One region of the Erwinia sp. Eh17-17 genome, then DNA from elsewhere that is predicted to be linked to it. Evidence: predicted binding sites of a transcription regulator. Region 1 holds the regulator's gene; each other region holds the start of a gene.
What was found. The regulator PhoB, encoded in region 1, activates phosphate uptake and scavenging genes when phosphate is short. The targets are predictions, from matches to a motif close to CTGTCATAAAACTGNCNNAT.
Positions count from the first base shown of each region.

Region 1 (3,119 bases):
ATGGCCCCGAGCTGAGCCGCCCCGGCCGCCAGCGCCGTCGGTGCCGTGGATGAACCGGCCGCCTGGATCTGCACATTGACGCCAGGATACTGACGATTAAAACTCTCGCCCCACAGCGCCATCAGGTTACCCAGCGTGTCAGAGCCCACGCTGGTCAGGTTGCCTGCCAGCATGCCCTCTTTCGCCGGGGCCTGGGAACTGACCAGCAGTAATACCAGAGCGATTAACGTTTTCATTTAACGAATTCCGTGAGACTTAACGCAGCGCATTCTCAGCCAGTTCAGCACTAACAATCAACCTTGGTGGCAGCTGGAAGCTGAAACAGGTCTCTCTGTCGGGCGTACTGCTGATATCCAGCCGGGTATTGTGATGGCTCAGAGCGTGTTTCACGATGGCCAGCCCCAGCCCGCTGCCGCCCGTATTGCGCGAACGTGCCTTATCAACGCGGTAGAAGCGTTCCGTCAGGCGTGGCAGATGCTCCGGCGCAATACCCGGTCCGTTATCTTTGACCTTAAACTGCGCCCCCTGACTGCTGCGCAGCCAGCTGACATCGATACGCGTGCCGTCAGGCGTGTGGTTGACCGCGTTATACACCAGGTTTGAGATCGCGCTGCGCAGCTGCTCATCGTTACCGTAGACGCGCAGATGCGGATCAGTATGGAAGTGAATATCATGACGCCCGTTACTCAGCGTCTCCGCTTCACGCTGCAACACCCGCAGCATCATCGGCACATCAACTTTTTCCTGTAAATCCAGTGCCGGGGCCGCTTCAATGCGCGACAGCGTCAGCAGCTGTTTTACCAGGCTATCCATGCGTTTGGTCTGTACCTGCATGGTGTGCAGCGCCTTATCACGCAGGCTGCCCTCCAGCACGGAATCGTTCATCATCTCCAGATAACCCTGCAACACGGTTAACGGCGTGCGCAGTTCATGGCTGACGTTGGCAAAAAAGTTTCGCCGCGCACCTTCCAGCTGGTGCATCTGGGTGACATCGCGCGCCACCAGCAGCCACTGTCCTTCAGTGTAAGACATGACGCGAAATTCCAGATGGCGGTGGCTGTTGAGGACCAGCGTCAGAGGACGTGAGAAATCACGCTGGCGCAGATAGCGGGTAAACTCCGGGTAACGCAGCAGGTTAAGGATGTTCTGGCCGTTATCTTCCGGCCAGCGCAGTCCCAGCATCTGCTGTGCCAGGCCATTACACCAGAAAATAGTGCCTTCTTCGGTCGTCAGTACCACCGCATCGGGCAGCGATTCCGCCCCGCTGCGAAAGCGTTTAATCAGATGACCGAGTTCACGGCGGCGGCGGCGGTTACGCGCCTGCATTTGATACAGGCCGTAAAACAGCGGTTCCCAGCTGCCGCGCCCGCTGGGAGGCGTCATGCTGCGATCAACCCACAGCCAGTGAGAAAGTCGAAGTAAATTGTTGAAATGAAAACCCAGTACGCACAGCACTGAGACTAACAGCAGCCAGGGCAGCCCACCCACCAGCAGCCCCAAAATCAGCGCGGGCAGGCTGGCGAGCAGCAGCTCAGACAATAATCTCTTCCAGGAGAGGCGTTCCAACACGGTTCAGACTCCAGCGCGAACAATCAATAGCGTGCAGAGAAACGATAACCTGTTCCGCGAACGGTCTGCACCATACGATCGTGCCCGGTCAGCTCCAGCGCTTTACGCAATCGACGAATGTGAACGTCTACGGTACGATCTTCGACGTAAACGTTAGTTCCCCAGACATGGTTTAGCAACTGTTCACGGCTGTAGACACGTTCAGGGTGGGTCATAAAGAAGTGCAGCAGCTTATACTCGGTCGGCCCCATTTCCAGCGGCTGGGTGTCGGACATGACGCGGTGTGATGACGGATCCAGGCTCAGGCCCTGCATCTCGATCACTTCTTCCACCGCCATCGGTGAAATGCGGCGCATCACGGCCTTAATACGAGCCACCAGCTCTTTTGGCGAGAACGGTTTCGTAATGTAATCGTCGGCGCCCACTTCCAGGCCGCGCACGCGGTCTTCCTCTTCGCCACGCGCGGTCAGCATCATCACCGGAATATCACGGGTCATGGCTTCACGCTTCAGGTGCTTAATAAACTGGATGCCGGAACCGCCGGGTAACATCCAGTCCAGCAGAATTAAGTCTGGCCAGGGCTCAATCAACAGATTTACTGCACTGTCATAATCCTCGGCCTCAATCGGCTGGTAGTCATTTTGTTCCAGAACGAAACATAACATTTCACGGATTGGTGCTTCATCTTCCACTACCAGAATGCGCTTAGGCATTATTACTCCTGCGGCTGTTGACGGCTTTCACGGGGATATGCGGCGCCATTATGCGTCAGTTTTATGACACTTTTATGAAAAAAGCACCCCCTGAAATTCAGCATGATTTAAAAAGATGAAGCGCGATCGGTTAATCCTGTTAATACCCAAAATATTTTGAGTGACCGGAAGACGGCAAACGCTGACCCGCAGGGTGCGTCACGGTGATGGGCCCCATCATCCCCCGGAGCACAAAAAACGCTATGACAGTGTGAACCGGGGCCGCCAACGCACATGCAACTTGAAGTATGAAGTGTTTATAATCAGGCTCACGTTTTTCTGCTGACAGGACGTTATATGCGCATCCTCCACACCGCTGACTGGCATCTCGGCCAGTTTTTTTATACCAAAAGCCGGGCGGCCGAGCACCAGGCTTTTCTTGACTGGCTGCTGGAGCAGGCGGAAGCGCAGCAGGCCGATGCGATTATCGTGGCAGGCGATATTTTTGATACCGGCTCGCCGCCGAGCTACGCGCGCGAGCTGTATAACCGCTTTGTGGTGAAACTGCAGCAAACCGGCTGCCAGCTGGTGGTGCTGGGCGGTAACCATGATTCGGTGGCGATGCTGAACGAGTCACGCGAGCTGCTGGCCTGCCTGAATACCAGGGTGATCGCCGCCGCCAGCGAAGATGTACGCCAGCAGGTGCTGCTGCTCAACAAGCGCGATGGCTCGCCGGGCGCGCTGCTGTGCGCCATTCCTTTTCTGCGTCCGCGCGATATTCTGCGCAGCCAGAGCGGGCAGTCAGGGCGCGAAAAACAGCAAAGCCTGCTGGAAGCCATTACCGAACACTATCAGCGC
Region 1 covers NZ_JBDFQT010000002.1:834,482-837,600, forward strand. Annotated here, with positions in the region: gene ABEH87_RS09365 (PstS family phosphate ABC transporter substrate-binding protein) at 1-236, opposite strand, end outside; gene phoR (phosphate regulon sensor histidine kinase PhoR) at 256-1,569, opposite strand; gene phoB (phosphate response regulator transcription factor PhoB) at 1,593-2,282, opposite strand; gene sbcD (exonuclease subunit SbcD) at 2,619-3,119, shown strand, end outside.

Region 2 (3,119 bases), on a different contig from region 1:
GCAGTCCCGATAAAGGGGCTTGGCTGAAGGGCTCCGGACTGACCGGAACCCTCTGCTGTGCTCCCGATGACTTCAGATGCGATTGCAGCTCTGAACAGACCTGGCGCAGTGCGGTTTTCACCGCTGGCTGATTGCTCAGGGCATTGAGCAGACCCTGTTACAGCGCCTGCGCGCACGCCCAGGCGGAGCTCCACGCCCACTGGAAGTTATACCCTCCCAGCCAGCCGGTCACATCGACCACTTCACCGATAAAATAGAGGCCCGGCACATCGCGGGCTTCCATGGTTTTTGAGGAGAGCTGCGTGGTGTCGACGCCGCCGAGCGTCACTTCCGCCGTGCGATAACCTTCGGTGCCGTTCGGCTGCACTTTCCACTGGTGCAATGCGTTCGCCAGATCGGCCTGCTGGCGGCTGTTCAGCTGTTTCAGCGTGCATTCCGGTACGCTGCCCAGCAGCTGCAGGCACTCGACAAGGCGCTTCGGCAGCAGTTTTGCCAGGGTGTTTTTCAGGCTCTGATTCGGATGACTGTGACGCTCATCGTTGATAAACGCATCGATGTCCTGACCAGGGGAGAGGTTAACCGTAACAAACTCACCCGGCAGCCAGTAGCTGGACAGTTGCAGCACCGCCGGGCCGGAGAGGCCGCGATGGGTGAACAGCAGCGCTTCTTTAAACACCGTACCGTCTTCAGCGGTCAGCACCGATGGCACCGACACGCCGGACAGCGTCTGAAGCTGTTCCAGCAGCGGCTTATGCAGGGTAAACGGCACCAGTCCGGCGCGGGTCGGGAACACCTTCAGACCGAACTGTTCAGCGATTTTGTAGCCAAACGGGGACGCCCCCAGGCCCGGCATCGACAGCCCGCCGCTGGCAATCACCAGCTTTTCTGCCTGCACTTGCGCACCGTTCAGCTGGAGCATATAGCCGCTGTCGTCACGGGTAACGGAGACAACCTCACTGCGCAGACGCAGCGTTACCTGGCCCTGTTCACACTCTTTCAGCAGCAGATCGACCACCTGCTGCGCGGAGTCATCACAGAACAGCTGGCCGAGGGTTTTCTCATGCCAGGCAATGCCGTGGCGATTGATCAGATCGATGAAGTCCCACTGGGTATAGCGCGCCAGGGCAGACTTACAGAAATGCGGGTTATGTGACAGATACGCGGCGGGTTCAGTATAGAGGTTGGTAAAGTTACAGCGACCGCCGCCCGACATCAGAATTTTACGTCCGGCTTTTTTGCCATTATCAATCAACAGTACGCGCCGCCCTTTCTGACCCGCCTGGGCTGCGCAAAACAGGCCAGCTGCGCCTGCACCAATTACGATAACGTCAAATTTTTCCACCACACACTCCGCGCCGACCTGCAAAAACGCTGATTGTAGTGAGTTGGCCTCCGGGATGCCAGTGTCACGCCAGATCGGCGCTGAAACATTTTGTAACCTCATGATTTAAAAATGCTTTCGCCTGAAATTTTCACGCTACTGACACATTAATGTCAAAAAAAGTCTATATTTCCCTTCCCCCCGGCGTAGTTTGTCGCTGATAATGCGCCGCGTTCATGTCCTCCAAAATGGCGTAACGCTTATGCTACATCTGTTTGCTGGTCTTGATTTACATACCGGCCTGTTCCTGGTTCTTGCTCTGTTGTTTGTATTATTTTATGAGGCAATCAATGGCTTCCACGATACGGCCAACGCGGTAGCAACCGTAATTTATACCCGTGCAATGCGATCGCAGTTAGCGGTGGTGATGGCCGGGGTGTTCAACTTCTTTGGTGTGCTGCTGGGCGGCTTAAGCGTAGCTTATGCAATTGTCCATCTGCTCCCCACCGATCTCCTGCTTAACGTTGGTTCTGCTCACGGTCTGGCGATGGTCTTCTCCATGCTGCTGGCAGCTATCATCTGGAATCTTGGTACCTGGTATTTCGGGTTACCGGCCTCCAGCTCCCACACCCTGATCGGTGCCATTATCGGTATTGGCCTCACCAACGCGTTGCTGACTGGCACCTCGGTGGTTGATGCGCTCAATATTCCTAAGATGATTGGCATCTTCATGTCGTTGATTATTTCACCGATTGTTGGCCTGGTCGTCGCGGGTGGACTGGTGTTTCTGCTGCGCCGTTACTGGAATGGCAGTAAAAAACGTCAGCGTGTCCACATGACCCCGGCTGAACGTGAAAAGATCGACGGCAAGAAAAAGCCACCGTTCTGGACGCGGACCGCGTTGATTGTCTCGGCGATTGGCGTCAGCTATTCGCACGGTGCAAACGACGGTCAGAAAGGTATCGGCCTGATTATGCTGGTGCTGATTGGCGTGGCACCGGCGGGCTTTGTGGTCAATATGAACTCCAGCGGTTATGACATCACGCGCACGCGCGATGCGGTTAACCACCTGGAGCAGTATTACGATCAGCATGCGGCATCGCTGACACACATCATCCAGATGACGCCTCCGGCGCTGCCAACCCCGGAAGAAGTGCCGTCAGGCCCGAAAGAGTTCCACTGCGATGCAGCACGCGCGCTGTCTGCTATCCAGCGAGCGCAGGGTCTGCTGAACAATCTCACCAGCTATGACACGCTCAGCGTCGAGCAGCGCAGCCAGCTGCGTCGCCTGCTGATGTGCATCGCGGATACCGCAGAAAAAACTGCCAAGCTGCCGGAAACCACGTCAGACGACAAACGTTTCCTCAGCAAGCTGAAAGGCGACCTGCTGAATACCGTTGAGTATGCCCCGGTGTGGATTATTCTGGCCGTAGCGTTAGCGCTGTCGCTGGGTACGATGATTGGCTGGCGCCGTGTTGCCACCACCATCGGTGAGAAAATCGGTAAGAAAGGGATGACTTACGCCCAGGGGATGTCGGCGCAGATGACGGCCGCGGTCTCTATCGGCGTGGCGAGTTATACCGGAATGCCGGTATCTACCACCCACGTGCTCTCCTCTTCCGTTGCCGGTACGATGCTGGTTGACGGCGGTGGCGTTCAGGGCCGCACCATTAAGAACATCCTGCTGGCGTGGGTGTTAACCCTGCCGGTGTCGATTGTGCTTTCCGGTGTGCTGTACTGGCTGGCGTTGAAATTGATTTGATATGGTTGCGGGCGGACCGAAACAGCAGGTCCGTCC
Region 2 covers NZ_JBDFQT010000004.1:165,198-168,316, forward strand. Annotated here, with positions in the region: gene ABEH87_RS13215 (transcriptional regulator) at 1-13, shown strand, start outside; gene ABEH87_RS13220 (NAD(P)/FAD-dependent oxidoreductase) at 158-1,342, opposite strand; gene pitA (inorganic phosphate transporter PitA) at 1,584-3,083, shown strand.
Region 2: the regulator PhoB is predicted to act here: its motif matches at 1,470-1,489, upstream of pitA (inorganic phosphate transporter PitA).

Region 3 (3,119 bases), on a different contig from region 1:
CTGCGGTTCACGACGGATCCCGCCGATAGGCACCACGCCAAGACCGTGGGAGCGTGCGGCGGTCATCACTGTCGCCAGCGCAATGCCGATATCGGTCGAACCGGAAATCAGGCTTTCAAGGCTCTGATGCGCAATCTGCTGTTTGCCTTCGGCTTCAATGGCCATCTGGCTTTTATGCATATCCAGCACAAAGGTGATAAACACCGGCGCCTGCGCAATCCACGCCTGGCCACCAGCGATTTCCGCAATGCGTGCGCGGGTAGCGGCGTCACGCACCACGACCAGCGAAACCTGCTGCGAGTTGACGGAGGTTGGAGCACGCCAGGCCGTTTCGATAATGTCATCCAGCACGGCATCGTCAATGGGTTTATCAAGGTAGCTGCGATCGCTGCGATGGCTTTTCAGCAGTTGAGTGACTTCATTCATGGGGAAACCTGGTTGCAATAAAGGAAAAGGGGTCAGGGAAGATAAGATAGTGAAGGTATGGACAATCATATAGCCAGTTTGTGCGGCAGGTCACATTTTGTAGCGCACAGCATGGCAGGTGTGGCCTCATGGAACCCCGGTCGTCGTGGTATTGCGTATTGCGGGCTGACCGGAAAAGAAGGTCAGCCCCTACGAAATGTGATGCCAGGTGTGGCCTCACGGAACCCCGGTCGTCGCGGCGCTGCGCATTGCGGGCGGACCGGAACAGAAGGTCCGCCCCTACGAAGTGATGCCAGGTGTGGCCTTGCGGAACCCGGTCCCCTGTAGTGGACGACCTTTTTTTCCGGTCGTCCATTTTTCCGGTCGTCCAGTTTTCCGGTCGTTCAGTTTTCCGGTCGTCCATTTTTCCGGTCGTCCATTTTTTCCGGTCGCCGTGGTGTGATATCCAGGTGTTGCGGATTGCAGGCAAAAAAAAAGTCTGAACGTGAGTTCAGACTTTTTTCTGGGAATATGGTGGTGAGAGAGGGGGAGCACTCGCGCCATCCCTGGCGCTCGCCCTTCGGGCAGCCTGCGGCTGTGCAAAACGGCTATCCTGCCGTTTTGTCGAACCTTGGCGAGGGTTCTCACTCCCTCTCTCATTGTGCAAAATGCAAAAAAAAAGTCTGAACGTGAGTTCAGACTTTTTTCTCGGAATATGGTGGTGAGAGAGGGGGATCACTCGCGCCATCCCTGGCGCTCGCCCTTCGGGCAGCCTGCGGCTGTGCAAAACGGCTATCCTGCCGTTTTGTCGAACCCTGGCGAGGGTTCTCACTCCCTCTCTCATTGTGCAAAATGCAAAAAAAAAGTCTGAACGTGAGTTCAGACTTTTTCCCGAAATATGGTGGTGAGAGAGGGGTTCGAACCCTCGATACGTTGCCGTATACACACTTTCCAGGCGTGCTCCTTCAGCCACTCGGACACCTCACCATAATTTTACTGCCGTTACCCGCAGGGGGCAACGGGGCGCTACTATAGGCAGTCGCGGGGAATGGGTCAAGCAGTATTTTTCCCTGTGGTTCTATTCGCTTAACTCATGAGCAATGGCAAAAATCCCGCCATCACCCTGCCTGAAAGGTGAAATCTTAATGTCATCTGTCTGACGCAAAAATGAAATAGTTGTATCGCACACTGGCACCTGGAAACATTAAGTTAAATTTATTCATGGAGATCGCCAATAATGAAACCTCAAGCCTTTGCTCTTTCCCTGCTGACGTCCCTGATCTGTTCTTCCGCCGTGGCGGATGTGGCGACATGGAACCGCGCCGCCCACGGGGATATCACCCAGCCAGGCGGGGCGCGACGTCTCAGCGAAGATCAGACCGCAGCGCTTAAAGCGTCGTTGAGCAATACGACGGCGAAAAATGTCATTCTGCTGATTGGCGATGGTATGGGGGATTCTGAAATTACGGCTGCACGTAACTATGTCGAAGGGGCGGGCGGTTTCTTTAAAGGGATTGATGCCCTGCCGTTGACCGGGCAGTACACCCACTACTCGCTGGATAAGAAAACCCATAAACCGGATTATGTCACCGATTCTGCGGCCTCGGCCACTGCCTGGGCAACCGGCGTAAAGTCTTATAACGGCGCAATCGGCGTCGATGTTAACGGCAAGGATCATTCCACGCTGCTGGAGCTGGCCAGAGCTGCCGGTAAAGCAACGGGTAACGTCTCTACCGCCGAACTGGAAGATGCCACCCCGGCAGCGCAGATCGCCCACGTTACCTCGCGTAAATGCTACGGTCCGGTGAAAACCAGTGAGCTTTGCGCCAGTAACGCTCTGGAAAAAGGGGGGAAAGGATCCATCGCGGAACAGCTGCTGAATGCGCGTGCGGATGTGACGTTTGGCGGCGGCGGTAAAACCTTTAGCGAAACGGCGAAAGCGGGCGAGTGGCAGGGTAAGACGCTGGCAGAGCAGGCGAAGCTGCGCGGCTATCAGCTGGTCAACGATCTTGATGGCATGAATGCCCTGACGGAAGCCAGCGATGACAAACCGGTGCTTGGCCTGTTTGCTGACGGCAACATGCCGGTGCGCTGGAAAGGGCCAAAAGCGACTTATCACGGCAACCTTGAGGGCAAACCGGTTACCTGTGAAGTGAACGCGGAACGTCCGGCCTCAGTGCCGACGCTGGCGCAGATGACCGATAAAGCTATCACCCTGTTAAGCCGCAAAGAGCAGGGCTTTTTCCTGCAGGTGGAAGGGGCTTCCATCGATAAGCAGGATCATGCCGCCAATCCGTGCGGTCAGATCGGAGAAACGGTGGATCTGGATGAGGCCGTGCAGAAAGCGCTGGAGTTTGCGCGCAAAGATGGCAATACGCTGGTGATTGTCACCGCCGACCACGCGCACTCCAGCCAGATTATTGCCAATGACAGCAAGGCACCGGGCCTGACGCAGACGTTGATCACCAAAGACGGCAGCCCGATGACCATCAGCTACGGCAACTCGGAAGAAGATTCCCAGGGCCATACCGGCACGCAGCTGCGCATTGCGGCTTATGGCCCGCATGCGGCCAACGTGGTGGGCCTGACCGATCAGACCGACCTGTTCTATACCATCAGGGCCGCGCTCGATATCAAATAAAGGTCACCTGCTGACGGAGGCTGCGCCCGTACGGCGGCCTCCGCAATCTTTCATTCACGGTGTTGCCCCTGCG
Region 3 covers NZ_JBDFQT010000001.1:522,320-525,438, forward strand. Annotated here, with positions in the region: gene ABEH87_RS02260 (NADPH-dependent oxidoreductase) at 1-426, opposite strand, end outside; tRNA gene ABEH87_RS02265 (tRNA-Ser) at 1,305-1,392, opposite strand; gene phoA (alkaline phosphatase) at 1,643-3,046, shown strand.
Region 3: the regulator PhoB is predicted to act here: its motif matches at 1,551-1,570, upstream of phoA (alkaline phosphatase).

Region 4 (3,119 bases), on a different contig from region 1:
GCCGTCTGGAGATCGCCCGCTGCATGGTGACGCGCCCGGAAATTCTGATGCTGGATGAACCGGCGGCCGGTCTGAACCCGAAAGAAACCCACGAACTGGACGAGCTGATTGCCGAACTGCGCAACCAGCACAACGTTTCGGTACTGTTGATTGAACACGATATGAAACTGGTAATGGGTATTTCTGACCGCATCTACGTGGTGAATCAGGGGACGCCGCTGGCGAACGGTACGCCGGATGAGATCCGCAACAATCCGGACGTGATCCGAGCTTACCTGGGAGAGGCATAACATGAGTCAGGCAATGCTTTCCCTGAATAACATCAGCGCGCACTACGGTAAAATCCAGGCGCTGCACAACGTCAGTCTGCATATTAATCAGGGCGAAATTGTCACCCTGATCGGCGCGAACGGCGCGGGTAAAACCACTATTCTCGGCACGCTGTGCGGTGAGCCGCGAGCCACCGAAGGGTCGGTCACCTTCGACGGTAAAGACATTACCGACTGGCAGACGGCGCGCATCATGCGTGAGGCGATTGCGATAGTGCCGGAAGGCCGTCGCGTATTCTCGCGTATGACGGTGGACGAAAACCTGGCAATGGGCGGCTTCTTTGCCGAGCGTCAGCAGTATCAGCAGCGCATTAAGCGCGTGTATGAGCTGTTCCCGCGTCTGTACGAGCGCCGGGTCCAGCGTGCCGGCACCATGTCGGGCGGTGAGCAGCAGATGCTGGCCATTGGTCGTGCGCTGATGAGCCAGCCACGTATGCTGCTGCTCGATGAGCCGTCGCTCGGCCTGGCGCCGATTATTATCCAGCAGATCTTCGACACCATCGAGCAGCTGCGTCAGGAAGGCATGACGATTTTCCTTGTCGAGCAGAATGCCAATCAGGCGCTGAAGCTGGCCGATCGTGGCTATGTGCTCGAAAATGGTCACGTCGTGCTGGAAGACACCGGCGATGCGCTGTTAGCTAATGAAGCCGTCAGAAGCGCCTATCTGGGCGGATGATGCCCCCCGTAGGGGCCGACCATTTTTTCCGGTCGGCCCTTTGGGACGGTCATTTTTCCGGTCGGCCCTTTGGGACGGTCATTTTTTCCGGTCGGCCCTTTGGGACGGTCATTTTTTCCGGTCGGCCCGTGCCAATGATCTCCACGATCTAACCGACGTATACCGTCACCTTGCTGTCACCTCGTAGTCATAAACCTGTTATTTTTCTGTCATTTTCGCGTGTCATGTTACCTCCCGAATAAAAGAATGCGCGATATCGCGCTTTACAATACCGGGCACAGGAAACCGACATGTCATCATTCGCATTTCGTCACACCGCAATAAGCGTGGTACTGGGACTGACCTTCAGCGCCAGTGCGCTGGCCGCCACCGAGATCCCGTTCTGGCACTCAATGGAAGGTGCGCTGGGTGAAGAAGTTAACTCGCTGGCAACCCGCTTCAACGCTGAAAACCCTGACTATAAGATCGTACCGACCTACAAAGGTAACTACGAGCAGAGTATGTCAGCCGGTATCGCAGCAATCCGTTCTGGCAAAGCGCCAGCGATTTTGCAGGTGTACGAAGTGGGTACGGCGACCATGATGTCGTCGAAAGCGATTGTTCCGGTGAACGAAGTGTTTAAGAACGCGGGCATCGCGATGGATCCTAAGCAGTTTGTCCCGGCCGTCGCGGGCTACTACAGCGATGCGAAAGGTCAGCTGATCTCCCAGCCGTTTAACAGCTCCACCCCGGTGCTGTACTACAACAAAGACGCCTTCAAAAAAGCCGGTCTTGACCCTGAGCAGCCACCAAAAACCTGGCAGGACCTGGCGACATACTCCGCCGCCCTACGTAAAGCGGGCATGACCTGTGGTTACGCCAGCGGCTGGCAGGGCTGGATCCAGATTGAGAACTTCAGCGCCTGGCACGGTCTGCCTGTTGCGACGAAAAACAACGGTTTCGACGGCACCGATGCGGTACTGGAGTTCAACAAACCGGTACAGGTTCGCCACATCGCCCTGCTGGAAGAGATGAACAAGAAGGGTGATTTCACCTACTTCGGCCGTAAAGATGAGTCTACCGCCAAGTTCTACAACGGCGACTGCGCCATCACCACCGCATCTTCCGGCTCACTGGCCGATATCCGCAGCCATGCCAAATTCAACTATGGCGTGGGCATGATGCCATACGATGCCACCGTGCCGAATGCACCACAGAACGCCATTATCGGCGGTGCCAGCCTGTGGGTGATGAAGAACAAAGACGCAGAGACCTACAAAGGCGTGGCCAAATTCATGCAGTTCCTGGCCAAACCAGAAATTGCCGCCGAATGGCACCAGAAAACCGGCTACCTGCCGATTACTACCGCCGCCTATGAGCTGACCAAACAGCAGGGCTTCTACGATAAGAACCCAGGGGCTGATATTGCTACCCGTCAGATGCTGAACAAGGACCCGCTGCCGTACACCAAAGGGATGCGTCTGGGCAATATGCCGCAGATCCGTACCGTGGTGGATGAAGAGCTGGAAAGCGTCTGGACCGGCAAGAAAACCCCGCAGGCGGCTCTGGATAGCGCCGTTGAGCGTGGTAATCAGCTGCTGCGTCGCTTCGAACAACAAACCCGGTAAGAGTGATCGGGTGGGTCTTTGACCCCCTGACGTAGGGGCGGATCAACGATCCGCCCGCCAGGGCCGGCCAGAACAACGGCTGGCCCCTACAACGTTTTTTGCACGAGATAAACCGCTATGTCCCAACCCCGTCCCGTCTTTCGCGCCAAAGCGCTGCCCTATCTGCTGGTGCTGCCTCAGCTGTTGATCACCATCATTTTTTTCCTCTGGCCAGCCGGTGAAGCCCTGTGGTACTCGGTACAAAACGTCGATCCTTTCGGCATCTCCAGCACCTTTGTCGGGCTGGAAAACTTTATCCGCCTGTTTAGTGACCGCTACTACCTGGACTCTTTCTGGACCACGATGGTCTTCAGCGGTCTGGTGACCGTGATCGGCCTGGTGGTGTCCCTGCTGTTTGCCGCGCTGGTGGACTATGTGCTGCGCCTGAAACGTTTTTATCAGACGCTGATGTTGCTGCCTTATGCGGTGGCTCCTGCGGTGGCGGCGGTACTGTGGATGTTTCTGTTC
Region 4 covers NZ_JBDFQT010000004.1:97,036-100,154, reverse strand. Annotated here, with positions in the region: gene livG (high-affinity branched-chain amino acid ABC transporter ATP-binding protein LivG) at 1-290, shown strand, start outside; gene livF (high-affinity branched-chain amino acid ABC transporter ATP-binding protein LivF) at 292-1,005, shown strand; gene ugpB (sn-glycerol-3-phosphate ABC transporter substrate-binding protein UgpB) at 1,296-2,612, shown strand; gene ugpA (sn-glycerol-3-phosphate ABC transporter permease UgpA) at 2,730-3,119, shown strand, end outside.
Region 4: the regulator PhoB is predicted to act here: its motif matches at 1,190-1,209, upstream of ugpB (sn-glycerol-3-phosphate ABC transporter substrate-binding protein UgpB).